2 regions of the Kribbella sp. NPDC002412 genome follow, and region 1 is predicted to be linked to the other one. Evidence: riboswitches for the same ligand, from Rfam matches in the RefSeq annotation. Region 1 holds a riboswitch; the other holds the start of a gene.

Region 1 (15,350 bases):
CTGCTCCCGCAGCACTCTCAGCATGGTCCCGATGGTGCGGTGATACTTGATCACACCGTCGACGAACCAGGTCCGTTGCCGTGGGCCCTCGTCCGCGTAGTCGTCGACGACGCAGTCGGCCGCGGTCAGCGGCGCCGTCACCACCGGATGCTCGACCGAGAACACGAAGGACCCGCCTGGTTTCAGCCACTGCGCGACCCGCGCGACCAAGCCGCCGAAGTCCTCGACGTAGTGCAACGCCAGGCTGCTCACCACCAGGTCCACCGATTCGGACGGCAGGTCGAAGTCGGCCAGGTCCGCCCGGACATAGCGCACCCGCGGATGCCGGGCAGCAGCCGCCAGCATCTGCTCCGAAGCATCGACCGCGATCACCTCAGCCCCACCCGAAGCCAGCCGCACGGCCAGACCCCCTTCACCACACCCGAGATCCACGACTCGCAGCCCCTCGACCGGCGGCAGTACGGCGTTCATCGCCGGGATCTCGAGCTCGTCGTTGAGCCCGAGCCCCTCGCGCCGCAGCTCCCGGTAACCGTCGAGGAAGACGGGATCGTCGTACAGCTCGGCGCCGTTCACAGCCATCGGACCAGGTCGTGGATGTCGATCATCGGCAACTCCCACCGCAACGCGAACTGCTCCAGATCAGCGGGACCGGCCATCACCCCGTCCGGCCGCATCACCTCGCAGCACACACCCACCGGCGCCAGCCCGGCCGCGCGACACAACGCGACCGTCGCCTCGGTGTGCCCGAGCCGCTCGGCCAGCAGCCCGGGCCGCGCGGCGAGCGGGAACACGTGCCCCGGCCGCAGGAAGTCCGTCGGTACGGCGTCCGCCGCCGCCAGCCGGCGAATCGTCGCCGCCCGCTCAGCCGCGGACACGCCGGTCCCGGCGGCGGACGCGAGATCGATCGACACGTGCATCGCCGTACCCTGCCGATCGCCCTCACCCGGCATCGGCGGGATCTCCAGCCGCTCCAGCACGTCGGCCGCGCACGGGATCGTCGTGTGTCCACAAGCGTTCGTCAGCAGGAACGTCATCGCCTGCGGCCGGAACCGCTCACCGGCGAAGACGACATCACCCTCGCTCTCCGCGGTCGGATCCCAGACCACGACCCCACCACCGGCGGCGATCTGCGCGACGACCTTCTGTACGCCGATCTCGCCACTGAGCTGACCCGCCCACGGCAGCCGGCTGACCGCCTTCAGCAGCTCGGGTCCCTGACCGTCGCGCGCCATCCGGACCAGCAGATCGCTCTCCAGGTTGACCCGGTCGCCTTCGGCCACCGCGCCGAGCGTGGTCTTCTCCAAGGTGTTCGGCACCAGGACGACCGAGAACCGGTCCTTCAGCACCTCGGCCACGGTGATGCTCACGCCGTCGATCGCGACCGAGGTCTTCGCCACCAGCTTCGCGAGCAGACGGTCCGGCGGCTTGATCCAGACCCGTCGCCCGGCCGGTTCGGCGGCGACCCGGAGGACCCTGCCGACCCCTTCGACGTGCCCCTGCACCAGGTGCCCGTCGATCCGGTCGCCGGCCGCGATCGGGAGCTCGACGTTCATCGTCGTACCGGCCGAGATGCGGTCCAGCGTCGTACGGCGCCTGGTCTCGTCCGTCACGCTCACCCGCACCTCGCCGGCGCCGGCCGGCTCCGCGGTGAACCTGACCCCGTCGAGACAGACCGCGCCACCCGGCGCGACGGCGATCGCGGACTTCACCCGCAGGACGTCGCCGGCAACCTCGACGACGGTGGCCGTGTGCTCGATTCTTCCTGTGAACATGCTTCGCTCTCCGGCTGTGAGTTCCGGTCAGGGACCGCTGCGGGGTCCGAGCTAGAAGCGGGGTATCACCGCGTGGCCCCGGTCAGCGCCGGGTCACTCCGCCACCGGCGGAGCCGACGGGCCCGGGAAGCTCCCGACCGTCACACCTTGGAGTCGCACCAGCAGGAAGTAAACCACACCCAGCCATTGACCCGTTGACAACGAAGGACTACGTTCGGCGGAAATCGATTTCTCACTGAGTCCTGCCCCGCCCAAGGAGACCGAGATGCGGAAACGATTGCTACTCGTCCTGCCCGTGCTGATCGGAGCCGCCCTGGTGCCGTCCGACCAGACCTCCGAAGCCCAGGCATCCGCGGTGCCCTCGCCCGCCGAACGCGTCGCCAAACTGACCGGTCCCGGATCGATCAACGACACCGAGGCGCGATTCGCCCTGAAGGCGACCGACCTCGGGATCCTGTGGGACAACGGGTCCGGGGAGATCCTGACCGCGTTCGGTGACAGCTACGGCAGTGGCTGGACCGGACCCGGGGGCGGCGTCGGCGACCCGGCCACCATCGACTGGCGCTGCAACCTGCTGTTCCGCAGCAAGGACCGCAACCTGGCCGACGGGATGTCGCTGGACTCGGCCGCCGAGGACCGCCCCGGCCACGCCAAGCAGTTCCTCGACTGCAAGAAGGTCGACCGGGACGAGCACACGGTCATCCCGACCGGCGGTATCGCGGTCGGCAAGCGGCAGTACGTCCAGTACATGTCGGTCAACTACTGGGGCCCGGCCGGCAGTTGGTTCACGAACTACTCCGGCTTCGCCTACTCCGACGACAACGGCGAGACCTGGACCAAGGACCCAGGAGCGCGCTGGCAGAACACCAAAGCGTGGGACAACAACTTCCAGATGGTGGCGCTGGTCCGCGACAAGGGCTACGTCTACATGATCGGTACGCCGAACGGCCGCTTCGGCAACGCCCACGTCGCGAGAGTCCCGGAGAAGCAGGTCCTGCGGAAGAACGCCTGGCGGTACTGGGACGGCCGGACCTGGTCGCCGAAGGAGAGCGCGGCGGTGCCGATCGCGATCGGCCCGGTCAGCGAGGTCTCGGTGCAGTGGAACGCGCACGTCGGGAAGTGGCTGATGATGTACCTGGACGAGACCCGGGCATCCGTCGTACTGCGCTCGTCGACGTCGCTGACCGGTCCGTGGAGCGGTGAGCAGGTCATTGTCAAGGGCAAGGACTTCCCCGGTCTGTACGGGACGTACCTGCACCCCTGGTCGTCCGGGGACGATCTGTACTTCACGATGTCGCAGTGGGATCCGTACAACGTGTTCCTGATGCGCACCAAGCTCACCGACGACGGCCAGGTCACCAATCTGGTGACTGACCCCGGCTTCGAGGACCAGACCGGCAGTACGCCGACTTCACCCTGGCAGCTCAACGGCCGCGGCGGCATCGACCGGACGAATCTCGGCCACAGCGGCGCGAACAACGCCTACGTCCGCGACTCGATCGGCACCCACCAGCTGCAGCAGAACGTCGCCGTCCGGCCGCACCACCGCTACCGCCTGTCCGCCTGGATGCGGACGGCCGAGAACAACACCGAGACTATGCTCGGCGTCCGCACGCTGCGCGGCACGACGATCGCGCAGAAGACCGGCGGGGCGCACCCGGCGTACGAGAAGGTCAGCGTCGAGTTCGACTCCGGCCGCGAGTCCCTGATCCAGCTGTACGGCGGCTTCTTCGGCCGCGGCCAAGACGTCTGGCTGCAACTGGACGACGTCGTCCTGGAGGAGATCAGCTGAGGCGGCTCGCGCCCACCTTCGTGGGCAACGCCGACGGCATCGGCGCGACCGACGGTCGCGCACCGGCCGGGTCTACTAGGTCGCGTCCTGAGCCTGGGCAGACCGCCGGCGGGACCGGCGGGATCCGGTACGGCGACGGACCGGACGGCGTGGTCCGACCAAGCGTGGCCCGGCGAGGCGATCCTCGAGTCGCCGGGCCTCGCGGCGGATCGGCTGGGCGACGTACTCGCCGAGGATCACGCCGGACGCGAGCGCCACACCGATCGCGACCGCGGTGGCCAGGCTGACGATGCCGATCAGGTTGCCCAGCCCCATCAGCTCGTAGAGGCCCTTGTAGATCGTCAGCCCGGGCAGCAGCGGAATGGTGCCGGAGACAACGACGACTAGCGGCGGCACTCCGGTACGGCGACCCAGCGAGTAGCTCCCGAGACCGACCACGAAGGCCGCGGCCGCCGTCGACCACGCCGGCCCGAACGAGGCCCGCGTCATCAACGTGAAGACCAGCGACCCGAGCGCCCCGATGATCGCGACCGGGAGCAAGGCGCGCAGCGGCGCGTACGACGCGTAGGCGAAGGCAACCGCCATCAGCGCACCGGATCCGACCATGATCGGCAGGTTCGCCAGCTGGATCGTCTGAGCCTCGATGCCGACGTTCAGGCCCAGCTTGATCCCCAGCGTGAGGCCGAGGCTGACGCCGGCGATGATCCCGCCGGTCAGCAGCATGGCCTCGAGACTTCGAGCCGCCGCCGTCACGTAGTACCCGGTGAGCGCGTCCTGGACAGCACCGGTCAGCGCGATGCCGGCCAGCAACATGATGATGCCCGCGGCAACGACCAATGACGGTTTCACCGGCGCGTGAACGGCGTACAGGATCAATGCGACCGCGGTGGCGACGAACGCGCCCGCCACCTGCTGGTAGAACGCAGGCAGCCGCTGCCGGTTGAACCACCGGTTGTTCAGGTCGATCACGATCGCGGTGACGACCGCGACCAGCGTGATCAGCCAGCCGCCACCGAGCAGCAGCGTCGCGCCACCGGCCATCACACCCCAGGCCAGTACGGCGCTCCAGCGTGGGTACGGCGGTCCCGCCGACGTCAGCCGCGCCAGCTCGCGACTCGCTTCGTCGCGGGTCACGTCACCCCGGGCAAGACGCCGTACCAGCTGATCGACGTCGGTCAGCCGGGAGAAGTCCTGCGAGCGGTAGCGGACCAGGCGGATGTGGGTCTCCGGCGCGACGTCGGGCGCCGCCTGGTACGAGATCGCCATCGAGGTGAAGGTGATGTCGACCTCGCAGCCGCGCAGCCCACCGGCCGCGGTGACGCCGAGAATGGTGGCGGTGGCGTCCGCCGTACCGGCGCCGCTGGACAGCAGCACCTCGCCGACCCGCAGGGCCAGGTCGAGCGTCCGGTAGACGTCCCGCTGCTCCTCGCGATCCATCAGGCGTCGAGCAGCCGGTTGGCCATCGCCAGGTCGGTGATCAGGATGTTGACCCAGCCACCGAGCAGCGCGGCCCGGATCGCGGAGAACTTCCGGTCGCCGCCGGCCACCCCGATCCGGCGCGGCACCGCCAGCAGCTCCTTGGCGGTCACCCCGATGACTCGCTGGTCGAACGTCGAGCGCACGTGCTTTCCCTCTTCGTCGAAGAACCGGAAACAGACGTCGCCCACCGCGCCGAGCCGGCGCAGCTCGTCCTGGTCGGCCTCCGCGACCGCGTTCCCACTGCGCTGCAGCAGCGGCGAGGGTTCGAGGCTGCCGATCCCGACCAGGGCGTCGGTGAGCTGTCCCCAGGTGCCCAGAACGTCGCGAACGGACACGTCGTTCATCATCGCCCGGCGGACCGCCGGGGTCCCGACCAGGCCCGGGGCGGGCAGGTAGACCGGCATCCCGCCGGTCAGCTCGGCGAACCGCGCGGTCAGCCGGGTCGCCTGCATCTGCACCGCGGCGTCACCCAGCCCGCCGACGATCTGCACCACCCGGTCCACGACCGGCACGCTCTTGCGCGGCATCCGGTCGACCGCGCTGATCAGGGTCTCACTCCAGGACGAGATGCCGATGACGTGCCCGCCGGTGAGCGTCATGTCGATGTACGCCGCCGCCCCCGAGCCGAGCGCCGGGAGCACGTCGTCGGCCACGCCGAGGGTGTCGACGACGACCGCGTCCCGCAGTCCGTACCGCCCCTGGAGCTCGTCCTCGAGGTCGCTGTGCACTCCGCTCGGCATGGTCACCACGGTGTGCACGATGCCGACCTCGACAGCCTGCTTGAGCATCCGCGAGACCCGCGCCTGGGACAGGTTGAGCTCGGCCGCGATCTTGGGCTGCCGGATGCCCTTCTCGTGGTACATCCGGGCCACCTTCGCCAGCAGCCGCAACTCGTCCAGCCCTGGCTGGCGCACCGCGCGGTTGTTCACGTCGAGACCCCCTAACAGACGACGACTATAGGTCAGCCAGGCAGATGTACACGCGCGGCTGTCCACCGGCGTCGGGCAGGACGTCGCGCGGCGAGTCGCGCTTGCCGGTCGCCACCACCGAGCCGTCGCGAGGGTCGATGATCGTGTACGGCAGCGGCACGTCCTCGTCGAACACCGGCACCGTGCCGCCGTGCTCCCGGTAGATGATCAGCAGCCGGCCTGGCACGCTCAGCGCCCGGCCGGAGATGACCCGGGTCCAGTCCGGCTCCATGTCGGTCGTCGGCAACCCACGCAGGATCTTGGTGAGCAGACCGACGTACGACGACCCCTCGAAGCCGACCGCCTCCCGCCAGCCCGCGCCCGGCGCCGCGAAGTAGTCCGAGTGCCCCGGCTCGTCCGGATGCAGCTTCCACTGCCACAGGCTGCCGGCGCCGTAGACGACCCCCATCGTCCCGCCCCCGCAGAGGTTGCTCCACGCCTCGTGCCCCTGCCACCAGCCGGCCGCGACCCCGGTCCGCCCGGTGTTCTCGTACGTCGGTTCGCCGTTCGCGATCGCCTTGGCGGGCTGGTTCCGCCACATGTCGGCGACCCGCTCGGGCACGTGCTCGCCGGTGTGCCCGGTCTGGCACCACTGGAAGTCCAGCCAGTCGGCGTCCTGGTGGGCGTCCGCGTGGATGTGCGGGCGGTAGTGGATGCCGGTCGGCTGCGCGTAGCAGTCCGTCGCGTGGACCTCGGCCCCGCCGGCTGCGATCTGGGGTTCGCGGCCCGAGCCGTCCCCGCCGACCAGGTAGATCGCAGGTCGAGCGCCGTACCGGGCGACCAGGTAGCGGCAGTAGCGGGCGTACTCGGCGGGCGGTACGACGGTGCCGGCGACGTCGAGGCCCTTCCACCCGAAGCCGTGGAAGACGGGCTGGAGCACCGGGACCAGCCCGTGCTCGACCAGGATCCGGAGCAGTTCGTCGAGGTACTGGAAGTAGTCGATGTTCGGCTGGTTGAGGTGGCCGTCGGCGAGGTCCTCGAAACCGACCGCGAAACCCTCGTCCTGGGTGCGGTCGCGCGGGCCGACGGCCCGCATGTCCGGCTGGACGGTCATCAGCAGGACCGCGTTGAACCCCTTCGCCTGCCGGTCGGCGGCGTACTCCCGGACCTGCTCCGGGGTCGCCCGCCAGGGCAGCGCCCACGCCGTGTCACCGGCGAGGATGGCGGGCGTGCCGTCCGCGTGCACCAGGCTGCGGCCGCCCGGCGACATCTGCCAGAAGCCGTGCGCGTAGAACGGGTTGTCCTGCTCAGGATCGGCGGACTCCACGTCGAGCACCCCGTGGTCTGAGCCACTGGTCCACGTCCAGCGACCGGGCAGCGGCGCGGCGAAGCGGACCCGCCAGCTGTCACCGCCGTCCCAGAACGCGGGCCGGCGCAGCCGGAGGCCGCTCTCGTGCTCGAAATCGGCCCACTCCTCGGCGGCGTACGGCTCGGCGTGGTTGCGGGTCAGCGCCAGCTCGACCTCACGCCAGACTGAGATGGACATGACACTCCAAGGGTGGTTGGGACGGATAGACTGAGCGGCGAACAGCAAGACCACACGTGCTCTGGGGTCGGTGAAATTCCGAGCCGGCGGTGACAGTCCGCGACCCGCAGGTCCGCAAGGAGATGCGGTTGACCCGGTGGAACTCCGGGACCGACGGTGAAAGTCCGGATGGGAAGACGCACGTGGCAGGTCTTCGCGTGCGCTGCCGTCGCTCGAGCCGGACGTGCCCGCGGAGCTTGTCGTTGCCCCGGAGTACCAGGCCGAGAGGACAACGACCGTGCACTCCGCGACAGCTACCACGCACCTGGACACCATTCGGCGCGCGGTCGACGAGATCGCCCTGGGACGGCCCGTCGTGGTCGTCGACGACGAGGACCGGGAGAACGAGGGCGACCTGACCTTCGCCGCGAGCCTGGCGACCCCCGAACTGATGGCGCTGCTGGTCCGGCACACCAGCGGATACGTCTGCGCACCGGCCGCGCCGGAGATTCTCGACCGGCTCGAGCTGCCGCTGATGGTGCCGGACAACCAGGACAGCCTGCGGACCGCGTACACGGTCTCGGTCGACGCGGGCAGCGGGATCGGGACCGGCATCTCGGCCGCCGACCGGGCCCGGACCGTCCGCGTACTGGCCGACCCGGCGGCACAGCCCACGGACCTGATCCGGCCCGGTCACATCCTCCCGCTGCGTGCCGTGGCGGGCGGTGTCCGGCAGCGGCCCGGTCACACCGAGGCCACCGTCGAGCTCGTCCGGCTGGCCGGGCTGCCGCCGGTCGGCGTGATCGGCGAGCTGATGAACGACGACGGCACCCTGATGACCGGACCCGACCTGCGCGCGTTCGCCGACACTCACGGTTTCGCGATGATCTCGATCGCCGACCTGATCACTTACTTGTCTTGACCAGTTGCCGCGCGGAGTCCGCGATGCCCTCCGGCGACAGGCCGTAGCGGTCCAGCAGGTACCCGGCCGAGCCCGTGGGCGCGAACTCCGGGATCCCGAGGATCGACACCCGGGCCGGGTGCTGCTGTACGACGGTCTCGGCCACCGCACCGCCGAGGCCGCCACCGGACACCGCCTCTTCGGCGGTGACGATTCCGGCCGTCTCCCGCGCGGCCGCGACCACGGCCTCGACGTCGAGCGGTTTCACGGTCGGCATCGACAGCACCCGGGCCGAGATCCCTTCGGTGGCGAGCTGTTCGGCCGCGGCCAGCGCCCGCCACAGCACGGTGCCGTTGCTGATCAGCGTCACGTCGTCACCGGCCCGGACCGTGATCGCCTTGCCGAGCCGGAACTCGTAGTCGTCGGCGTACACCTTCGGCACGCTCATCCGGCTGACCCGGATGAACACCGGCCCGTCCGAAGCCGCCGCCCAGCGCAGCGCCGCCGCGGTCTCGATCGGGTCGGCCGGCACGATCACGGTCAGGTTGGAGATCGCCCGCAACCACGCGATGTCCTCGATCGAGTGGTGCGTCGGGCCCAGTTCGCCGTACGCGACGCCCGGGCTCATGCCGCAGAGCTTCACGTTGGTGTTCGAGTAGGCGACGTCCGCCTTGATCTGCTCCAGCGCGCGGCCGGTCAGAAAGCAGGACGCGGCCGAGACGAACGGGATCCGGCCGCCGTTGGCCAGCCCGGACGCGACCCCGACCATGTCCTGCTCGGCGATCCCGACGTTGATCAGCCGGTCCGGGAACGCCTTGCGGAAGCTGTTCAGCTTGCTGGACCCGACCGAGTCGTTCACCACCCCGACGATCCGGTGGTCCGCGTGCGCGAGCTCGGCGAGCGTCTCGACGTACGCGTCCCGGCAGTCGTACCGCGGCTGGTCGGCGATCGAGGTGTCGACGATGCTCATCCACGTCCTCGCTTCGCTCCGGGCGCGGATGAGACACGAAGCGGACTGTGCTTGATGATGCCCTCGCTTCGCTCGGTCATTAGATGCTCCTTGGCGTATCCGGGAACAACAGCGTCCAGCTCGGTCAGCGCCTGCTGGAACTCCGCCGCGTCCGGCACCCGGTGGTGCCAGGCGACGTTGTTGCTCATGAACGAGATCGGGTGCCCCTTGTGCGTGTGGGCGATCACGAAGGTCGGCTTGCCGGGCCGGAAGGGCACAGCGGACAGCACGTCGAGGAGCTCGCCGTGGTCGTGGCCGTTCACCTCCACCACCGCGAACCCGAACGCCATCGCCTTCTCCGGCAGCGGATCCAGGTCGTTGGTCTCCTTCGTGGTGGCGCCCTGCTGCAGCCGGTTCCGGTCGACGATCACGGTCAGCCGGTCCAGCTGGTACTGCGAGGCCGCCATCATCGCCTCCCAGTTGCTGCCCTCCTGCAGCTCGCCGTCGCCGACCAGCACGTAGGTACGGCGCATCGACACGTCCAGCTTGGCCGACAGCGCATGCCCGACCGCGACCGGCAGCCCGTGCCCGAGCGGACCGGTGTTCGCCTCGACCCCGCCGACCTTGTTCCGGTTCGGGTGCCCGTTGAGCGCCGACTCGGGCTTGAGAAAGGTGGCGAGCTCGTCCACCGGCAGGAACCCGAAGGCCGCCAGCGTGGTGTAGAGCGCTCCGGCGACATGCCCCTTGCTCAGGATGAACCGGTCGCGCTCGGGATCGGTCACCGTCTCCGGCGTGATGCCGAGCACCGCGCCGTACAGGGTGGCCAGGATGTCGATGGCGGAGAAGTCACCGCCGATGTGGCCGGCACCGGCGTGGTGGACCAGCTTGAGGTCCTGGATCCGGATCTGCCGGGCCGCCTCGGCGATGTGCGCCACCTGCTCGGCCCGGCTGCTGTGGATCGGCAGCCTGCCCAGCACCGGCATCGTCGTGTGTTCGACGGTCAGACTCATGCGATCTCCGCCATTGAGCTCAGCAGGACCTTCTGGACCAGCTTCTGGGCGGCCAGTGCGTCGTGTGACGCCTGCGCCGCGGCCAGGGCCTGGTCGTCCAGTACGTCGAGCGCGTGGTGCACCGCCTTCAGGAAGCGGATCGCCTGCTTGGCCGCCTCGACGCTGTCCTCGCGGAACGGGAACTGGTCCAGCTGCCAGACACCCTCCCAGTTGTTCTTGCGCAGCGTGTGGAAGAACTCGAACGTCTCGACCAGGTGCACCGAGCCGACCACCATGTCGTCGTCCCAGCCGCGCAGGTTGTCGTTCACGTCGATCGCGAACAGCCGGTTGTAGTCGATCGCCAGCTGGGCGGCGTCGGCCGGCGTCTCCTGGCCGTACAGCGAGTGGCCGAAGTCCAGCAGGATGCCGAGGTTGGGCAGGCCGATCTTCTCGATCCCGAGCAGGGTCCGGGCGACGTTCGGGAAGATGATCTTCACCCGCGGCTCACGCGGTTTGTACTCGATCACGAAGTTGATGTCCGGGTGCGCCGAGACGAGCTCCTTCAGGCCGTCCAGCGCCAGGTTCCAGATGTCGTGGTAGTCCACCTGGAAGGGGTAGTCCCAGCCGTCCTGGCCGGGCCAGAGCTTCACGTAGGAGCAGCCCAGGTCCTTGGCCAGCTCGGTCGCGTTGTGCATCAGCTCCAGCGCCTGCTTGCGGACGCCGGGGTCGGGGTTGGTGAAGGATCCCTTGACGAAGTCGCGGGTGTAGATCTCCGGGGTGATCGCGATCGCCTTGAGGTTGTTGCGCTTCAGCGCCTCCTTGACCTCGTCGAGCGTCCCGTCGTACCCGGCGAACGGCCAGTTGAGATCGACGACGGACAGGTCGCCCACCGCGCCGGCCCGGTCGATCTGTTCGAGCAGTCCGACGGGTTCGCCGTACCCGTCGGTGGCGTAGCGGTCCTTGTACGTCGCGAAGTGCCAGATACCCGCGCCGAAGACCGGCATGTCAGTCATGGTTGTTCCTAACCTTTGAGAGAGCCGGCGGTGAGGCCGCCGACGATCCAGCGCTGCAGGAGGGTGTACGCGATCAGGATCGGCACCACGGCGATCAGGATGCCCGCCGCGAGTCCGGTGTTGTTGTTGGCGAACTGGCCCTGGAAGTTGAGCAGCCCGACCGGGATCGTCTTGTTGGCGTCGGAGTTCAGCAGGATCAGCGCGAACAGGAACTCGTTCCAGGTCGCCACCGCGTCCAGGATCGCGACCGTGACCAGGGCCGGCAGGGACAGCGGCAGGACGATCGTGAAGAACACCCGCCAGTCGCCGGCGCCGTCGACCTTGGCCGCCTCGATGATCTCGTCCGGGATCTGCCGGAAGAACGACTGCAGCACCAGCACCTCGAACGGGATGCCGAAGGCCAGGTACGGCCCGATCAGCCCGAAGATGCTGTCGGTGGCGCCGGCTTGGCGCATCATGATGAAGACCGGGACGATGGTGATGTAGATCGGGATGGTCAGCCCGAGGAACACCGTGAACATCACCGTCGTGCGGAACTTCATCCGCAGCTTGGCCAGCGCGAACCCGAGCATCGCCGAGATCAGCACGCCGAGCGGCACCTTGAGCAGCGCCAGCAGCGCGCTGTTGCGGTAGGTGGTGGCGAAGTTGCCGATCCCCCAGGCGTCCTTGAAGTTCGACCAGGTGAACTGGTCCGGCCAGGACAGCGGCCCGTTGCCGATGAAGTCCGACAGCGGCCGGACGGCGGTGATCACGAGCAGCGCCAGCGGCGAGATCCAGAACAGCGCCACCACCACGAGCACCAGCGTGATGACCAGGCCCTTGCGGCCCTTCGACTCCTGACTGACAGGTTCTGTCTCGTTCGGTACGACGGGCGCGTCCACCCGGACCGGCGCGATCGAGGTCATGACGCCTCCTTCGTTTGCGACCGGACGTACGGGATGCCGACGGCGATCGCGACCAGGGTGATCACCACGGCGATCGCGGTGCCGTACCCGGCCTGGTAGTACTGGAAGACGTTGGCGTACATCCACGTCCCCATCACCTGCGTCGCCGTGCCGGGTCCGCCGTACGTCATCGCGTAGATCATGTCGAAGACCTTGAACGAGTCGATCAGCGACAACGCCAGCACGATGTAGTGGGCCGGCCGCAGGCTCGGCATCGTGACGTGCCAGAACTGTTGCCACCGGCTCGCGCCGTCGACCGTCGCGGCCTCGTAGAGCTCGTTCGGGATCCCCTGCAGGGCGGCCAGGTAGAGCAGCATCGGGAAGCCGGTGCGCAGCCAGATGGCCGGCACCAACACCGCCCACAACGCGGTCGAGTCCTGCCCGAGCCACGGCTGCGCCAGCCCGTCCAGCCCGATCAACCGCAGGAACGAGTTGATCGCGCCGTACTGCGGGTTGTACAGCCAGCCCCAGATCGAGGCGATCGAGACCAGCGGCAGCACGGCGGGCGTGTAGAAGATCAGCCGCAGGATCGGCTTGCCGTGCACCTTGCCGTTCAGCGCGATCGCCAGCGCGAGCCCGAGGATCGTCGGGAACGCGATCGTCACGACGGTCCAGATCACGTTGTTCCGGACCGCCGTGACCACGACCGGGTCCTTGGGCAGGTCGACGTAGTTCTGCAGCCCGACGAAGTTGTACGTCGCGCTCAGGCCGTCCCAGTCGGTCAGGCTGAACCACAGTGACGACAACGCCGGGTACACCAGGAACGCGACGTACACCACCAAGGCAGGCAGGGCGAACAACCAGGGTGACCACTTGCCACCGCGCTTGGCCTTCGCGGCCTTGGCGGGCTTGGACAGTGCGACCGTCGCCATCAGCCCGACTCAGCCCTTCGCCCAGGCGGAGACGATCTCCTGCATCTTCTTCGCCGCCGCGTCCGGCGTGACCGAGCCCTGCAGCAGGTCGCTCTGCACGCTGAAGTACTGGTCGGCCTCCTTCTTCGGGAACGCCTGGTCCTGGATCGTGTAGAAGGGGTTGCTCCCGTACTTCTGCGCCCACTCCGCCGACAGCGGCAGCGCCTTCGGGTCCGGCTCGGCGCCCTTGACCGTCGAGGCGCTGACCTGCATCGCCTTCTGCGTCTCGGGCTGCACGATGAAGTCGATCAGCGCCGCGGCCTTGTCGGCGTTGCCCGACTTGGCGTTGATCATGTAGCCCTCGACGAAGCCCGAGTGCCGGGCCGGCTTCTGGTCGGTGGGCAGCTCGAAGTTGCCGAACGCGGCCGGGCTCTTCTTCGCGGACAGGATCGCAGCCGCCTCGGTCCACGGCCCGGTGATCGTGTACGCCGTCTTGCCCTGCACGTACGCCGGTTCGATGTCGGCCGGGTCGAGGCCCAGCGCGCCCTGCGGCAGCCACTTCTTGTCCTGCCACTTCTTGAACAGCGCGAACGCCTCGACGACCTCGGGCCGGTCCCAGCTCTCGTCACCGGTCAGCAGCTTGTCGTGCAGCTCCGGCCCGGCGGTGTGCTCGAGCAGGTACTCGAACAGCCGCATGATGTCCCAGCCGTACTTGCCGCCCAGCCCGCACGGCGTGACGCCGACCGCGACCAGCTTGTCGTTCATCGCCTCGAGCTCGGCGTACGTCGTCGGCGGTCCGCTGACCCCGGCCTTCGCGAGCAGCGACTTGTTGTACCAGGCGCCGATCCCGAGCGAGACGAACGGCACCCCGGTCTTCACGCCGTCGAACGTCATCCCGCCGATCGCCGCGGTGTTGATCTTCGAGTCCCAGCCGTACTTGGAGTAGTACGGCGACAGGTCGAGCGCCTGCTTGGCCTTCGCGAACGGCGCCCCGATCTGGCCGCCCCAGATCCGCCAGACATCCGGGCCCTTGCCACCGAGCAGTTCCGTGCGCAGCTTGTCCGGGTACACCGCCGCACCCGAGCCGGGCAGGCTGTCGACGGTCGTCGTGGTGCCGTTCTGCGCGTCGAACTTCTTGACCTGCGCCTTCAGCAGCCCGATCGTCTCGTCGGCCTCGTAGGTGAACAGGCGCAGGTTGTTCGAGGCCGCGCCGGTGGCGCCGCCGCTCCCGCTGGTCGACGCGCCACCGCCGGTGCAGGCGGACAGGCCGACGCCGGCAGCGGCGGCGGACGTGAGACCGAGGAATCCACGGCGGGTGAAGGTGTTGCCTGTCATGAGTTGCTCCTTTGGCGGGCAAAGCGGCGGATCTTGGCGAACATGTCTTCCAGCAGGAACCGGACGTCGACCTGTTCGCAGACGCTGATGGGGTTGTCGGTCCCGGGCAGGTACCAGCCGTCGACGCCGAACCGCGGCGCCGGCCGGACCCGCATGTCCCCGCTGCGCGGGTACAGCATCAGGGCGATCGCCGGCGAGTCGCCGAGGGACCGGGACTCGATCGGTTCGCCGTGGTAGGTGGCGTTCCACTCGTGCAGCTGCTCGATCAGATACTTGCCGAGCGGCCCGGCGTCGCCGATCTTCTCGTCGAGCTCCGCGTAGCTCACCGAGACCTTGGTGTAGACGTCGCTCGGCACCTGCCAGACCGTCATCCCGGAGCCGAACACCACGTTCGCGGCGTGGATGTCGTTGGACAGGTTGAACTCGATCCCCGGGTACGACGTGTAGCCGTCGTACCCCCGGCCGCCGATCCAGATCACGATCACGTCCCGGCGCACGATCTCCGGGTCGAGCAGGATCGCCGAGGCCATGTCGGTCAGCGGGCCGAGGAACGACACGAACAGCGGGTCGTCCTTCGAGGCCAGCTTGGACTCCTCGATGATCAGCCGCGCGCCCGGGGAGTCCAGCGGAGTCTGCTCGTCCGGAATGCCGGTCGGCGCCCCGTCCGCGACCGGGACCTGGCCGGTCAGGTCCATCAGGTCCAGCAGCAGGTCGATCTCCTCGCGCGACTCCGCCATGCTCCGGTCCGACCGCCGGGTGCCGAAGTGCGCGGCGATCAGCCCGCGGATGTCGAAGGTGGGCGACAGCAGCCCGTGCACGATCGCGAACTGGTCGTCCGCCTCGTTCTTGGCGTCCGTGTTGATGATCACCCGACGTCTGCTCGGCTTCGCCA
Region 2 (15,350 bases), on a different contig from region 1:
GGGGTGGGGTGGTGGAATGGGGTGAGTGAGGGACTCCAGCGTTGTGGCCGGGCGGGGGGTGGGGGTTCGGCGGGTTGTGGCGGCTTTGGCGGTCACGACGACGGTGGGGTACGGGGTGCTGACGTATGCGTTCAGTGTGTTGCTGGGGCCGATGTCCCGCGAGTTGGGGATCTCGACGACGACCGCGGTGGGGGCGTCGACGGTGGCGGTGCTGGTGACCGGGCTGATGTCGATTCCGGTCGGGCGGTGGCTGGACGCCAGGGGCGGGCGCGCGTTGATGACGGGCGGGTCGGTGCTCGCGGCGGTCGCCGTACTGGGGTGGTCGCAGGTTCAGAACGCGGTCCAGTTGTACGGCGTCTTCGTGGGGATCGGGATCGCGTCGGCGATGGTGCTCTACCCGCCGGCATTCGCGGTGGTGGTTGCGGTGGCACGGCCGGAGTCGCGGACGAACGCAATCCTCACGATCACGCTGGTCGGCGGCTTGGCGAGCTCGATCTTCATCCCGTTGACCGGCCAGCTCGCCGACGCGCACGGCTGGCGGGGGACCCTCCAGATCCTCGCGGCGGTGCTCGCCGCGACCACCATCCCGTTGCATGCCCTAGTGGTACGGCGGACCACACCGCAGCCCGAGCGGGGTCAGCCAAGAGCCCCACGCCACGCGATCAGAGATCCCGGGTTCTGGGTGCTGGCCGGCTCCTTCGTGGTGCACAGTGCGGCCTTGGCAGTGATCTCGGTCCATCTCGTGCTGTACCTGATCAGCCTCGGCCACCGACCGGCCACCGCGGCGACGCTCGCCGGGCTGCTGGGCCTGTTGTCCGTGACCGGACGGCTCGTCGCGAGTGTCTCGGCGCGGTGGTTGCCAATGGCTACCATCACCGCGCTCGTCCTGACCGTGCAGGGCGTGGCCATCTCGTTGCTGCCGGTAGCGGGCAAGGAGATCGCCGGGGCGGTCGTCTGCCTGACGCTGTTCGGCCTCGGGCTCGGGGTGTCGTCGATCGCGACGCCGGCGATCCTGCTGGACCGGTACGGCGCCGACGGGTTCGGCACCATCTCCGGGATCCTGACCACGCCGGTCACCATCGCGAAGGCGGTCGGCCCGCTGGCCGGGGCGGCGCTGGCCGAGGCGTTCGGCTACCGGCCGCTCATCCTGACGGTCGCGGCGGCCTGTCTGACCGCCGCGGCCGGGCTCGCCGTCACGCAGCGGATGCCCAGGATGTGACCTGGGTCCTGGCCGGCTGGACTGGTGGTGGCACACTTGAAGTACGAGTGAACCCACTCGCGTGCTCCGGGGTCGGTGTAATTCCGAGCCGGCGGTGACAGTCCGCGACCCGGCCGCAGCAGTCGAGCGGCCGGTTGACCTGGTGGAATTCCGGGACCGACGGTGAAAGTCCGGATGGGAGGCGCACGCGATCGGCGGGTGCGCTCTGACGTTCGGCAACGCGACCCACAAGGTCCGCCGCGACCGCGGCAAGCGACCCCGGACGGCAGTGCGTGTGCGCCGGTTGTCACGAACCCCGGAGTGCGTCCGTGACAACGAGGGACCGTGAGTGAACAACGCTTCGCCGATCGACGTCGCCTGGATGCGGCGTGCGGTCGAGCTGGCCGCCAAGGGCATCGGCAGCACGCACCCGAACCCGGTGGTCGGCTGTGTCGTCACCGGCCGCGACGGGCATCCGGTCGGTGAGGGTTTCCATGCCGTTGCCGGTGGCCCCCATGCCGAGGTCGTGGCGCTGACCATGGCCGGTGATCGGGCCCGCGGCGGTACGGCGTACGTGACGCTCGAACCGTGCAACCACACCGGCCGGACCGGGCCGTGTGCCGACGCGTTGATCGAGGCCGGTGTCGCCCGCGTGGTGTACGCCGTACCGGACCCGAACAAGCAGGCGGCCGGCGGCGCCGAGACGCTGCGGAACAAGAACATCCAGGTGGATGAGGGCGTGCTGCAGGAGGAGGCCGAGGCGGTCAACCATGTGTGGCTGCACAGCGTCCGGATGGGCCGCCCGTTCGTCACCTGGAAGTTCGCCACCACCCTGGACGGGCGCTCGGCCGCCCCGGACCGGAGCAGCAAGTGGATCACCGGGCCGATCGCCCGCGCCGACGTGCACCGCAAGCGGGCCGAGTGCGACGCGATCGCGGTCGGCACCCAGACGGTGCTGGACGACGACCCGGAGCTGACGGTCCGCGACGAGCACGACGTACCAGCGGCTCGGCAGCCGCTGCGGGTCGTGGTCGGCGACCGGGAGATCCCGGAGACCGCGCGGGTCCGCAACGACCGCGCGGAGACGCTGATCCTGCCGACGCACGACCCCGCCGAGGTGCTCCGGCAGCTCGACGACCACCACATCCGGCACCTCTGGCTCGAGGGCGGCCCGACGCTGGCCGCCGCCTTCCTCCGCGCCCAGCTGGTCGACCAGATCGTCGCGTACGTCGCCCCGGCCGTGCTCGGCTCCGGGTACGCCGCGATCGGCGACCTCGGCGCGGAATCGATCGACCACCTTCAGCGGTTCAAGCTAGCGGACGTCACCCGTCTCGGCGACGACGTCCGGCTGACCCTGACTCCTCTTGGAGGGAAGTAGATGTTCACCGGCATCATCGAAGAACTCGGCGCCGTCGAGTCGCTGGACCTGCTGGACGGAGACGCCGCCCGGCTCACCATTCGGGGCCCGAAGGTGACCGAGGACGCCCGGCACGGCGACTCGATCGCGGTCAACGGCTGCTGCCTGACGGTGATCGAGCACGGTGACGGCGTCTTCACCGCCGATGTGATGCGCGAAACGCTGAAGCGGACCAGCCTGGGCAGCCTGGACAAGGGCTCGAGCGTCAACCTCGAGCGGGCGGTCACGGCCCACGCCCGGCTCGGTGGGCACATCGTCCAGGGCCACGTGGACGGCACCGGCACGATCGCGAGCCGGACGCCGGCCGAGCACTGGGAGGACGTCCGGGTCGCGACCACGCCCGAGATCCTCAAGTACGTCGCCGAGAAGGGCTCGATCGCGATCGACGGCGTCTCGCTGACCGTCACCGACGTGGACGACGCGACCGGCACGTTCGGGGTCAGCCTGATCCCGACCACGCTCGAGCTGACCGTGCTCGGCCGCAACCAGGTCGGCGACACCGTGAACCTCGAGGTCGACGTGATCGCCAAGTACGTCGAGCGGCTGCTCACCGCCAAGGGAGGGGACCAGTGATCGACTGGTTGCTGCACTCGGAGGTGGAGATCGCCGGCTCGCCGGTGCTCGTCCGCGAGATCGTCGGCAACGTGTTCGGCCTGGGCAGCGCCCTGTTCGGCATGCGCCGGCTGGTCGCCGCCTGGCCGGTCGGCATCGTCGGCAACGTGCTGCTGTTCACCGTCTTCGTCGGCGGGATCTTCGACACCCCGCAGGACAAGGACCTCTGGGGCCAGGCCGGTCGCCAGGTGTTCTTCGCGCTGGTCAGCCTCTACGGCTGGTACCGCTGGTACCAGACCCGCCACGGCGGCGCCGGCAAGGCGGTGCAGCCGCGCTGGGCGACCGCCCGCGAGCGGCTCGAGCTGCTCGGGTTGGCCGTCGTCCTCTACGCGATCTCGTACTTCGTCCTGCGCGAGCTCGGCTCGTGGGGACCGCAGTGGGACGCGTGGATCCTGACCGGGTCGATCCTGGCGACGTACGGGATGGCCCGCGGGTTCGTCGAGTTCTGGCTGATCTGGATCGCTGTCGACGTGGTCGGCGTACCGCTGCTGATCCAGGCGAAGTTCTACCCGTCGGCGACGATGTACATCGTCTACGGGCTGTTCTGTGTCCTCGGGTTCGCCTCCTGGTGGCGGATCCAGAACCAGGAGCGGACCGTGGCTCCGGAACCAGTGGTGGTGGGCTGACATGGGTGACGTGCTGAAACTCGACACGATCGAGCATGCGATCGACGAGATCCGGGCCGGGCGGCCGGTGATCGTGGTCGACGACGAGGACCGCGAGAACGAGGGCGACCTGATCTTCGCCGCGTCCAAGGCGACGCCGGAGCTGCTGGCGTTCCTGATCCGGTACAGCTCCGGGGTGGTCTGCGTCCCGATGGAGGGCGCCGAGCTGGACCGGCTCGGCATCCCGCTGATGACCCCGCACAACCGGGAGCGGATGCGGACGGCGTACACGATCTCGGTCGATGCCCGCGACGGCATCAGCACCGGCATCTCGGCCGCCGACCGGGCCCGGACGATCCGGGTGCTGACCGACTCCGCGTCCGAGCCGTACGACCTGGTCCAGCCGGGGCACGTGTTCCCGCTGCGCGGCCGCGACGGCGGCGTCCTGGTGCGCCCCGGGCACACCGAGGCGTCGATCGACCTGGCCCGGCTGGCCGGGCTGACGCCGGCCGCGGTGATCTCGGAGCTGGTGAACGACGACGGCACGATGAAGCGCGGTCCGGAGCTGCGCGAGTTCGCCGACGAACACGGGCTGGTGCTGGTGTCGATCGACGATCTGATCCGCTACCGGCGCCGTACCGAGAGCCAGATCCAGCGGGTCGCGACCACCACGCTGCCGACCCAGTACGGCGATTTCGTTGCCCACGGCTACCGGAACATCGTCGACGGGTCGGAACAGCTGGCGCTGGTCCGCGGCGATATCGCAGACGGGCCGACGCTGGTGCGGCTGCACTCGGAATGCCTGACCGGCGACGTGTTCGGGTCGCTGCGGTGCGACTGCGGTCCGCAGCTGGACGAGGCGCTGCGTCAGGTGGCGGCCGAGGGCGGTGTCGTCGTGTACCTGCGCGGGCACGAGGGTCGCGGGATCGGCCTGCTGCACAAGCTGCAGGCGTACGAGCTGCAGGACGCGGGCCGCGACACTGTCGACGCGAACCTGGACCTCGGACTGCCCGCGGACGCCCGTGACTACGGCACCGGCGCGCAGATCCTGGCCGACCTCGGCGTCACCTCTGTCCGGCTGCTGACCAACAACCCGGACAAGCTGGCCGGCGTTCAGGGCTACGGCATCGACGTGGTCGAGCGCCGCAGCATCTCGATCGACCCGACCGAACACAACCTGCGGTACCTGCGGACCAAGCGCGACCGGATGGGCCACCACCTGCCCGCCGGTGTCCTCGCCGAAGAGAACGGAGCCGGCTGATGTCGGGCAGTGGAGCACCCACCATCGAGACCCCGCGGGTCGACGGCGCCCGCGTCGCGATCGTCGGAGCACAGTGGCACCCGAAGGTGACCGACGCCCTGGTGGCCGGCGCGATCCGCGCGCTGGACGAGTCCGGCGTCACCGACTACACCGTGATCCGGGTGCCGGGATCCTTCGAGCTCCCGGTCGCGACGTTGCACGCGGCAAAGAGTGGGTACGACGCGGTGATCGCCCTCGGAGTCGTGATCCGCGGAGACACTCCGCACTTCGAGTACGTCTGCCAGGCCGCGACCGAGGGCCTGATGCAGGTCGGCGTGACCACGGGCGTCCCGATCGGCTTCGGCGTACTGACCTGCGACAACGACCCGCAGGCGCTGGACCGCGCCGGCCTCCCGGACAGCCGCGAGGACAAGGGCTACGAAGCAACCCAGGCCGCGCTCTCGACCCTGGTGGCCATCCGTAGTCTTTAGCCTCATGGACTGGCACCGCTGGCACGGCGACTACGACGTACCCGGTTCGTTCCTCGCGCGGCGTCTGGAGGTTGTGCAGGCGCAGCTCCGGCTGGCGCTGGACGCTGCGCCGCCGGGTCCGCTGACGGTGGTGAGCCTTTGCGCGGGCGAGGGCCGGGACTTGCTCGAGGTGCTCCCAGAGCATTCACGCCGAGACGATGTGCGGGCTCGGCTGGTCGAGCTGGATCCACGCTGTACGGCGGTTGCCGCCGAGGCGATCCGGGTCGCGGGGCTGGCCGACGTCGAGGTGGTCGAGGGCGATGCGGCGCTGACGGATCAGTACCAGGGGCTGGTGCCGGCGGACGTCGTACTGGCGTGTGGGGTGTTCGGCAACATCGTGGACGCGGACATCGAGCGGACCGTCGAGACCTGTCGGCAGTTGACCAAGAGCGGCGGCACGGTGATCTGGACTCGGCACCGGGGTGCGCCCGACCGGGTGCCGGCGATCTGCGGGTGGTTCGAGGAGCGCGGGTTCGAGCGGGTGTTCGTGTCCGATCCGGAGGCTGGCTTCGGGGTCGGCGTACATAGGTATGGCGGGGTGCCCGAGCCGCTGGTGCTGGGGCGGAGCATGTTCACGTTTGTGCGCGACCTGTGAGGTACCGGCCGCTGGTTTGGTTGGCGGTGGCAACGTTCTCGACGGGGATCGACGGGTATGTACTGGCGGGGTTGTTGCCGGCGATCGCTTCGGACTTGCGGGTTGTCGAGGCGGCGGCCGGCCAGCTGGTGTCGGCGTTTGCGTTGACGTCGGCTTTGGCGGCGCCGTTGCTCAGTACGGCGACCAGCCGGTGGGAGCGGCGTCGTACGATCGCGATCGCGTTGGGTGTGTTCGTGGTGGGGAATCTGATCGTCGGGCTCGCGCCGACCTATGCGGTGGCGCTCGGCGGGCGGGTGGTGGCGGCGCTGGGCGGATGTCTGCTCAACGCTGCGGTTACTGGCTATGTGATCGCGCTGACGCCGGCCAAGCACCACGGCAAGGCGCTGTCGTTCGTGCTCGGCGGGTGGATGGCGGCGACTGCCCTTGGCGTGCCGCTTGGTCTGGTCATCGGGCAGTCGAGTTGGCGGTTCCCGATGATTCTGGTCGCGGTGGTGGGAACGGTCGCGTTGGCGGGGATCGTGCTCAGGCTTCCGCGCCTGCATCTTCCCGCCGGGACGTTGGCCGACCGGCTGCGTCCGCTCGGTCAACCGCGGCTGCTGGCCGGGCTGCTCGTCACGACGGGCATCCTCTGCAGCAGCTACATCTGCTTCACCTACGCCACGCTGATCCTCGAACCGGCGTTCCCCGCCGAGTGGATGATCATCCTGGTCATGTTCGGCTACGGCCTGGCCAGCATGCTGGGCAACGCGGTCACCGGTCGGCTGACTGACCGCTTCACGGCGCTCCGCGTGCTGACCGTCGTACTGATCGGGCTGTTGCTGGATGCTGCGTTGGCTGCGCTGGTGTTCAAGGTCAGCGGCGTGCTGGCGGTCGCGGGCCTGCTGTGGTTCTTCGCCGCCGGCATCGGCAACGGCGGCGCGGCCGTCCCCCAACAGGCCCGCCTAGCCGCCCTGGCCCCCGACTCCGCAGCCATCGTCATGGCCCTCAACGGCAGCGCCATCGCCCTCGGCTGCGCGCTCGGCAGCGCCCTAGGCGGCGTAGCCCTCGCGGCCGGCACCCCCGCACCCGCACTACCGGCGGTCGCCGCGCTGATCCTCGCCCTAACCCTGGCCCTCCACCTGATCCTCGCGAGGGGCTCGGTCCTCCCAACGCACGCTACCCAGCCCCTCCTTCGCCGCGGCCGCTAGGAACTGATTCCGACCAGGTCGTCGGCCGCCCCTTCAACCAGGGCGCGGCGGCTGAGTCCCGCTCCGCATCCAGCAAGGCTGTGGTTGTGACCGCGGCGGTCCCACCGCCGATCGGAGGGGTATCCGTCCGACCTGTGGGTTCTCCCCTCGTGTACCAGGGGAGAACCCACACCACGGCCGGATATCCCCTCGAGTGATGCGTTGCCGGCGGCCGCCGGCGGCAGGCAGGCAGCAGTGGCTGCGTGGCGGGCGTGGGGAGGGGCTAGCTGATGCGCGTGTGTTGCATTTTCCAGTTGGGGATCCAGGTTTGGCCGCCGTCGGTGGAGAAGGCTTGTTCCCAGGCGGCTTTGTCGGTGCCGGGGGTCCAGGTGAAGCGGACGTCGATGGGTTGGCCTTCCCAGACGTCGGGGCCTTCGAAGATTCCGGTGCCGTCGGCGGTGAAGGAGCCGATGACCGGGGTTTCGAGTTGGCCGCGGAGGCTGTTGATCCAGTGGATGGCCCACGTCTTCGATGAAGGGTTGTAGATCCGCAGGGTCGCGCCGCGGAAGCCTTCGGTCGGGAACCAGCCCTCGTCGAAGCTGACCGCGCCGTCGAAGTACGACCAGACCTCCATGGCCGACTCGACGTCGTACCACTCGGCCGGTGAGCCCAGCGCGGGCTTGCGACGGCTGTTGTGCATGTCCCACCGGCCGACGAGGAAGTCGAAGTCATCGGTCAGCTTCGGTACGTCGAGCGCAGGCGGCGGCGTGTCCCGGCGGGTGAAGTCCATGACCCAGTTGAGTTCCCAGGTCTCGCCGCCGTCGTTGGAGTAGCACTGCTCCCAGTGCGCGGTCCGCTCGGTGATGTCGGACCACTCGTAGCTGACCATCACCTTCTGCCCGTTCACCTCCTCGTCCGCACCGATGAGCCGGCAGGAGGTGCCGTCCTCCGTCCAGCCGCCGCGCACCGGCGGGTAGAGCTCCATGGTGCGGCCGTCGATCCACCAGATGCTCCACTCCTTGGCCACGGGGTCGAACAGCCGCACGGACATCCCGTACGACGACCTCGTCGGGAACCGCATCTCGTCGATGCTGATCGCTCCGTCGAAGTGCGTGCGCGCCGTCGTGGTGCCCTCGAACTCGTTCCACTCGTCGCAGCCCACGAAGACCTGCTTCAGGGTTCGGTGCCGGACGTCGAAGTACCCGTTCAGGAAGTCGAAGTCGCCGGTCACCTTGGTCCATGTCGTCATGCAGCCAGCATCCGATCGATACCTGACAGCGCGTGGCAGTGTTCGGAGCTAACCTCGAGACATGCGTTCGAGCCGGCTGCTGTCGATCCTGCTGTTGCTGCAGACCCGCAGGCAGCTGACCGCGCGTGAGCTCGCCAATGAGCTGGAGGTGTCGCTTCGCACGATCTACCGCGACGTCGAGGCGCTCGCGGCGGCGGGCGTGCCCGTGTACGCCGACCAGGGCAGAGCCGGCGGTTATCGCCTCGTCGAGGGGTACCGCACGAAGCTGACCGGACTCACCGAGCAGGAGGCGGCCGCGCTGTTCCTCGTCGGCATGCCTGGCGCGGCCGCGGCGCTCGGCCTCACCGCGGAGACGAGTGCGGCCGAGCTCAAGCTGCTGGCCGCGCTCGCCCCGGACCAACGCGACCGAGCCGGCCGCTTGAAGAACCGCTTCCACCTCGACTTGCCCGCGTGGTACCAGGACGCCGAGAACTCGCCACACCTGTCCGCTGTCGCCGACGCCGTCCTGCATGACCGCCGGATCAAGGTCCTGTACCGGCGCTGGGAGGCGCCCCGCGAGGTCGAGCGCGTGCTCGAGCCCTACGGCCTCGTGCTCAAGAACGGCGCCTGGTACGTCGTCGCCGCCACACCCGGCGGGATCCGGACCTACCGGGTGTCCAGCATCCTCGAGCTCACCCCGACCGACGAGGAGTTCGAGCGTCCGGCCGACTTCGACCTCCCCGGCTTCTGGCAGGAACGCCTGGCCGGGTTCGACCAGACCCGCTTCACCGGCGAGGCCGTCGTACGCGTGTCGTCCCACCTCGCCGCGCACATGCACGACGTGTCCTTCCCGATCCTGGTGAAGGCGGTCGCCGCCGCCGACCCGGCCGAGGACGGCAGCGTGACCGTCACCATCCCGATCGAGTCCGTCGGCAACGCGGCCGCCACCCTGTCCCGCTTCGGCAACTCCCTCGAGGTCCTCGATCCACCAGAACTACGAGCCGAGCTGGCAGCGCTCGGCCGCACCCTGCTGAACCTCTACGAATCCTGACCCAAGGTCTCGGTCGCGGATCGGCCGGCCTCGGTGCTGCGCCGGAGGAAACCGGCGATCAGTTCGAGTTCGTCGTCCGAGTAGTCGGCCAGTACGTCGTCCATCGCGCCGAGCATCGGCTGGTAGAGCCGGAAGACCTCCATCCCGCGGTCCGGCAGGACGCGGATGCTCACGCTGCGCCGGTCCCCGCGGGCGCGGTCCCGGGCGATCCAGCCGGCCCGCTCGAGCCGATCCAGGATGCCGGTCAGCGTCGCCGGGTGCAGGCCGGCCTGGCGGGCCAGCGCGCTCGGGGTCAGCGGACCCTTCCGCGCGAGTACGTCGAGGCAGTCGAGGTCGACGTCCTTCAGCGCCAGCTTGCCGCCGACCTGGTGGTTGAGCAGGGCGAGCTGGATCCGCAGGTCGCGCAGCGCGGCCTTGACCTCGTTGCCGATCCGCCGGCGGTGACGCGCGTCACCCGGTTGTGTCTGTTCCATATATTATGAGTTCCGTACTATATGAGTTGCAGATGACCTGACTGACGATAGCGCAGGAGGAGTACAGATGAGGCTCACGGTTTTCGGTGCGACGGGCGGGATCGGCGGTCACGTCGTACGGCAGGCGCTGGATGCGGGGCACCAGGTGACGGCGGTGGTTCGGGCGTCGTCGTCGTACGACGTGGCGCATCCCGCGCTGGAGGTGTTCCGGGTTCCCGGGCTGACCTCGGCCGAGCCGCTCGTCGAGGCGGTGGACGGCAGCGACGCGGTCATCTCCGGTGTCGGGCCGCGCGGGCGCAAGGACGGGCCGGTCGCCTCCGGCAGCACGCACTCGATCCTCGCCGCGATGGCGAAGACCGGCGTACGGCGCTTCGTCGCGGTGAGCGCGGCGCCCCTCGGCCCGGCCGCTCCGGACGAGAGTTTCGTCAACCGGCGTCTGCTGCTGCCGATGATCAACGCGTTCGCCGCCGACGTGTACGCCGACCTGCGGGTGATGGAGGCCGACATCGAGGGCAGCGACACCGACTGGACGATCGTGCGGCCGCCGAAGCTGACCAGCAAGGCGCTGACTGGCACCTATCGCACGGTCGTCGGCGGGACGGTCTCGCGTGGCTACACCGTCTCGCGCGCCGACGTCGCCCACCTCATGCTGGCCCTCCTCACCACGCCGGCGACCATCAACCAGGCAGTTGGGGTGGCGTACTGATGGACAGGCTCGTGCGTACCGCCAGTCTGCTGTTCACCGGCCTGTTCGCCGGCTTCCTGCTTGGCGTCCTGGTGCTGGAGAACTCCTTGCGCGGGTACGGCGCTGAGGTCTACACGCAGGTGCGTCAGGTCGAGTTGGACGCCCTCGACACGCTCGCGTCGGTGACGCTGATCCCGGCGATCATCACGACCGTGGTCCTGGTGGTGCGGGCGCGGGGTAGTCACCGCCGGATCGCTCTCCTCGCCACCGGGTTGCTGTTGCTCGTGTTCGTCACATCTCTCGCGATCAACCTGCCGATCAACGCGGAGCAGGCCGACTGGGTGGTTCAGAGCCCACCGGCGGACTGGGCCGCGGTGCGGGATCGGTGGCAGGTAGCGCACCTTGTCCGCACCGTCGCTGCCGTGGTCGCCTTTGGTGCTCTGGCTGTCGGTAGTCAGCTGAGCAGGCCGGCGGACCCCAAGCGGGAGACGAGAACGTCGTGGGCGACCGCTCGAGCGGTGCGGCCCTGAAAGCCAGTGGTGGTCGTGGCCATGGTGAGGGAGTTGAGGAGAGCCTCCTCGGTTGACTCGATCGTGGCCTGGAATACCGGGCGCAGGCCCTTCTCGGCAAAGGAGCGACCGGCCTGAGTGGTGAAGGCGATGGCGTAGTCGCCGCTGCCGGGGGCGTAGTCGGAGCCGACGCGGGACATCGCGAAGACCGCGCGGCGGGCGACGCGGCCCAGTTGGCGGGCGTCGAGAGGGAGATCGGTGGCGACGACGATCATGCAGGAGTTGCCGTCGGCATCGAGCGGTGCGGCCGGGATCTCGGCGCCGCGGACGGTCAGCGTGCCGGAGAAGTTGGCTTGGACCAGTACGCCGATCGTCCCCGAGCCGACCGTCCGGGACGCCGTACCGATGCCGGCCTTGAAGCCGAGGGCCGTCGTCCCGGTCCCGGCGCCGACGCAGCCCTCGGCCGGAAGCGCGGAGGAGGCCGAATCGAGCGCGGCGTGGACATGCGAGGGCGTGATCGGGCGGCTGCGGATGTCGGAGAGATGGCCGTCGTTGGTCTCGCCGACGACCGGGTTCAGGCTGGTCGCGCGCGGGTTCCGGTCGAGCAGCCAGGTGAGCAGCGCGTCGGCTACCCGGAAGACGCTCAGCGTGCCGGTCAGCAGGATCGGTGTCTCGATCACGCCCAGCTCGTCCACCTGAGTCGATCCGACCAGCTTGCCGTACCCGTTGCCGACCGCAACCGCCGCCGGGAGGCCGTCCGCGTACGAGGACGGCACGATCGCGGTCACGCCCGTCCGCAGGTCGCCCGCGGAGATGGTCGTCTGGCCGACGCGCACCCCAGGCACGTCGGTGATCGCGTTGAGCGGACCGGTCGGCAGCGTGCCCATGGCGATGCCGAGGTCGCGGACTCTCCGGGGAGTTTGCATGGCAGCTATCGTCGGCCAGGTGCTGGAACAGCTGAACGGCCGGGTGTGGCTCTACCCGCATGATCCCGACCCCGACGCGATCCGCCCGTCGGTCGCGGTGATCGCCGACGACCGGGGGAGCGTCGTGATCGACGCCGGCAACAGCCCCGAGCACGCACGCGAGATCCAGGCGGCGATCGCCCAGGCAGGCCTGCCCGCCGCCCGTTGGCTGGTCTACACGCACCACCACTGGGACCACATCTGGGGAGCGTGTGCCTGGGACGACGCCACCGTCGTCGCGCACGCGGCCGCCGTCGAGATCCTGACCAACGAGGCCGAGCGCCCGTGGAGCCACCGCTACCTGCACGACCAGGTCCAGGCGAACCCCAGACTCGGGCCCAGTTTCCGCGCCCGCGCCCTCGCCGTCCCCGAATGGACGGACTTCCGGATCGTCCTTCCGGACCAGACCTTCGACGACACGCTCACGCTGCCGACCGGCGTCGTACTGCGTCATGTCGGTGGCAACCACGCGCCCGACTCGCTGGTCGCGATCGACTCCGGCGTGATCCTGCTCGGCGACGCGTTCTACCCGCCGCCGTTCCACCTGCGCTCGGAGTCCGACACCATCGACCACGGCATGGTGAAGCGCCTGCTGGCCGAGAATCACACCTGGTACGTCGACGCTCACTCACCGCCACGGGGTCCCGGTAGACGGACCTGACCGGACGCCGTCACCACCGGGCCTCTAGGCTGGGCGCGCGATGAAGACCTTTGAGGAACTGTTTGCCGAGCTGGGCGAGAAGGCGCTGACGCGGCCGGAGGGATCCGGGACCGTGGCGGCGCTGGATGCCGGCGTGCACGCGATCGGCAAGAAGCTGGTCGAGGAGGCCGCCGAGTCCTGGATGGCCGCCGAGTACGAGAGCAAGGAGCGGGCCGCCGAGGAGCTGTCCCAGCTGCTCTACCACGCGCAGGTGATGATGCATGCGCTCGGCCTGGACCTCGACGACGTGTACCGACATCTGTAGGAGCTGATCCCGCACACCATCGGTTCACTTCAGAAAGGGCAGTGTCATGCTGCGCGTCGCAGTACCGAACAAGGGCTCGCTGAGCGAGGCCGCCATCGAGATCCTCTCCGAGGCCGGCTACAAGCAGCGGCGGACCACCAAAGACCTGACTCTGACCGACGCCGCGAACGAGGTCGAGTTCTACTACCTGCGCCCCCGCGACATCGCCGTGTACGTGGGCGAGGGCACCCTCGACGTCGGGATCTCCGGCCGTGACCTGGTGCTCGACTCGCACGCCGACGCCGAGGTGATCATGGAGCTCGGCTTCGGCGGGTCCACGTTCCGGTTCGCCGGTCCGCCCGGGGCCGCGAGCTCGATCAAGGACCTGGCCGGCAAGCGGATCGCCACGTCGTACGCCGGAGTCCTGACCGACCACCTGGCCGACCACGGGGTCGACGCCTCGGTGGTCCGCCTGGACGGCGCGGTCGAGTCGGCCGTCCAGCTGGGCGTCGCGGACGTGATCGCGGACGTCGTCGAGACCGGTACGACGTTGCGCCAGGCCGGGCTCGAGGTGTTCGGCGACCCGATCCTGAAGTCCGAGGCGGTGCTGATCAAGCGGCACGGCGTGCAGACCCCGCCGAACGGGCTGCAGCAGCTGGTCCGCCGGCTGGAGGGCGTCCTGATCGCGCGGAACTACGTGATGATGGACTACGACATCCGCGCCGAGCAGGTCGACGCGGCCACCGCGGTCGCGCCCGGCCTGGAGTCGCCGACGGTGTCCCCGCTGCACCGGCAGGGCTGGGTCGCCGTCCGGGTGATGGTGCAGCGGGCCGACGCGCAGCGGATCATGGACCAGCTCTGGGAGGTGGGCGCGCGTGCCATCCTCACCACGGACATCCACGCCTGCCGGATCTGACGTGAGTCCGGTGTCCGACCCTGACGATCGGCTGTTCACGTTCCACCCGCGGATCGTCGCGTTGATGGCCGGCGGGATGGGACTGTCGCTGATCGCGGTGTTCGGGGTGATCTGGTTCCGGTTGTCGGAGGACTCCCGGGACACGTTCAGCTGGTTCCAGCGGCTGACGCTGCTGGCGTTCTTCGGCGCGGTGCTGTGGATTCTCTACCGGATGACGACGCTGCGGGTGTCGGCGTACCCGGACCGGCTGCGGGTGCGGAACGTCTTCAAGTCGTACACGCTGCGGTGGGAGGACGTGACCGCGCTGCGGTTCAAGCCGGGGGACGCCTGGCTCCAGCTGTTCGATGCCGATGGCAACCGGCTGGGCATCCTCGCGATCCAGGCTGCGGAAGGCCTCCGCGCGAGCAAGGCGGCCAAGGAGCTGGCCGCCGTCGCTCGCGCGCAGGGCGCCGGCCCTAGACCGACACCCGGAACGTAGTCGTGTGGGAGTCGCCGGGCTCGAGGACCACCAGGTTCTGCCCGGTGATGAACGCGTTCGGCGGACACGTCATCGGCTCGACGGCAAGCGCCGTACGCCCGATTGCGCCGCCGGTGTAGAGCTGCAGCCAGGCCGTGTCGCTGGTCAGGACCGACCGGGCGCCGGTGTCCGGATCGGTCAGCGTGACCGACCACGTGCTGCCGCCGAGCCCGGTGAACGCGTTGTCGATCTCGAGGTCCCCGATCACCCGGCCCGTGCTGAAGTCGTACGGCGAGTCGTGGATCGGCGACAACCCGATCGGCGTCATCCGCTCCGGCGACACCTCCAGCCACTCGGCCGCCCGGAACTCCAGCACGCACTCGTCGATCGACCGCCCGACACTCAGGTACGGATGGGTCCCATACCCGTACGGCGCATCGCTCACGCCGGCGTTGGTCGCGGTGGCGGTCACCGTGAGCCCGTCGGAGCCCAGCTGGTAGCGGAGCCGCAGCTCGAGCTGGTGCGGGTACCCGGGCTGGCCGTGCAGCCGGTGACCGGCCTCGACCACGGCCGGGTCGGCGCCGTCGTCCACCCGCTCCCAGTTCGCCCAGCGGGTCAGGCCGTGGATCGCGTTCTGCCGGCCCGGCTCGGTCAGGTACAGCTGCTGGTCGACGCCCTCGAACGTGTATTTCCCGTCGGTGATCCGATTCGGCCACGGGAACATGTGCTGCCCGATCCCGGCACGCGCCGGCTCGTCCT

Evidence for each region. Region 1 has a riboswitch for FMN ahead of ribB (3,4-dihydroxy-2-butanone-4-phosphate synthase). Riboswitches for the same ligand answer to the same signal wherever they lie in the genome.
Region 2: it holds a riboswitch for FMN, as region 1 does, so the genes downstream of both, ribD (bifunctional diaminohydroxyphosphoribosylaminopyrimidine deaminase/5-amino-6-(5-phosphoribosylamino)uracil reductase RibD) here and ribB (3,4-dihydroxy-2-butanone-4-phosphate synthase) in region 1, are expected to answer to the same signal.

Annotation. Positions count from the first base shown of each region.
Region 1 is NZ_JBSFBL010000007.1:50,895-66,244, forward strand. Features, by position in the region: gene ACWCOV_RS07800 (class I SAM-dependent methyltransferase) at 1-579, opposite strand, end outside; gene ACWCOV_RS07805 (3,4-dihydroxy-2-butanone-4-phosphate synthase) at 570-1,772, opposite strand; gene ACWCOV_RS07810 (DUF4185 domain-containing protein) at 2,038-3,564, shown strand; gene ACWCOV_RS07815 (threonine/serine ThrE exporter family protein) at 3,640-5,001, opposite strand; gene ACWCOV_RS07820 (sugar-binding transcriptional regulator) at 5,001-5,972, opposite strand; gene ACWCOV_RS07825 (apiosidase-like domain-containing protein) at 5,998-7,497, opposite strand; FMN riboswitch at 7,550-7,683, shown strand; gene ribB (3,4-dihydroxy-2-butanone-4-phosphate synthase) at 7,721-8,398, shown strand; gene ACWCOV_RS07835 (transketolase family protein) at 8,382-9,347, opposite strand; gene ACWCOV_RS07840 (transketolase) at 9,344-10,336, opposite strand; gene ACWCOV_RS07845 (sugar phosphate isomerase/epimerase family protein) at 10,333-11,328, opposite strand; gene ACWCOV_RS07850 (carbohydrate ABC transporter permease) at 11,337-12,233, opposite strand; gene ACWCOV_RS07855 (carbohydrate ABC transporter permease) at 12,230-13,144, opposite strand; gene ACWCOV_RS07860 (ABC transporter substrate-binding protein) at 13,154-14,458, opposite strand; gene ACWCOV_RS07865 (nucleoside hydrolase) at 14,455-15,327, opposite strand.
Region 2 is NZ_JBSFBL010000062.1:10,088-25,437, reverse strand. Features, by position in the region: gene ACWCOV_RS35075 (MFS transporter) at 77-1,219, shown strand; FMN riboswitch at 1,277-1,410, shown strand; gene ribD (bifunctional diaminohydroxyphosphoribosylaminopyrimidine deaminase/5-amino-6-(5-phosphoribosylamino)uracil reductase RibD) at 1,548-2,576, shown strand; gene ACWCOV_RS35065 (riboflavin synthase) at 2,577-3,188, shown strand; gene pnuC (nicotinamide riboside transporter PnuC) at 3,185-3,853, shown strand; gene ACWCOV_RS35055 (bifunctional 3,4-dihydroxy-2-butanone-4-phosphate synthase/GTP cyclohydrolase II) at 3,855-5,093, shown strand; gene ribH (6,7-dimethyl-8-ribityllumazine synthase) at 5,093-5,563, shown strand; gene ACWCOV_RS35045 (class I SAM-dependent methyltransferase) at 5,568-6,197, shown strand; gene ACWCOV_RS35040 (MFS transporter) at 6,224-7,384, shown strand; gene ACWCOV_RS35035 (hypothetical protein) at 7,647-8,612, opposite strand; gene ACWCOV_RS35030 (helix-turn-helix transcriptional regulator) at 8,674-9,642, shown strand; gene ACWCOV_RS35025 (MarR family transcriptional regulator) at 9,630-10,115, opposite strand; gene ACWCOV_RS35020 (NAD(P)-dependent oxidoreductase) at 10,183-10,821, shown strand; gene ACWCOV_RS35015 (anthrone oxygenase family protein) at 10,821-11,330, shown strand; gene ACWCOV_RS35010 (P1 family peptidase) at 11,255-12,235, opposite strand; gene ACWCOV_RS35005 (MBL fold metallo-hydrolase) at 12,234-12,935, shown strand; gene ACWCOV_RS35000 (phosphoribosyl-ATP diphosphatase) at 12,976-13,239, shown strand; gene hisG (ATP phosphoribosyltransferase) at 13,286-14,134, shown strand; gene ACWCOV_RS34990 (PH domain-containing protein) at 14,145-14,612, shown strand; gene ACWCOV_RS34985 (aldose 1-epimerase family protein) at 14,590-15,350, opposite strand, start outside.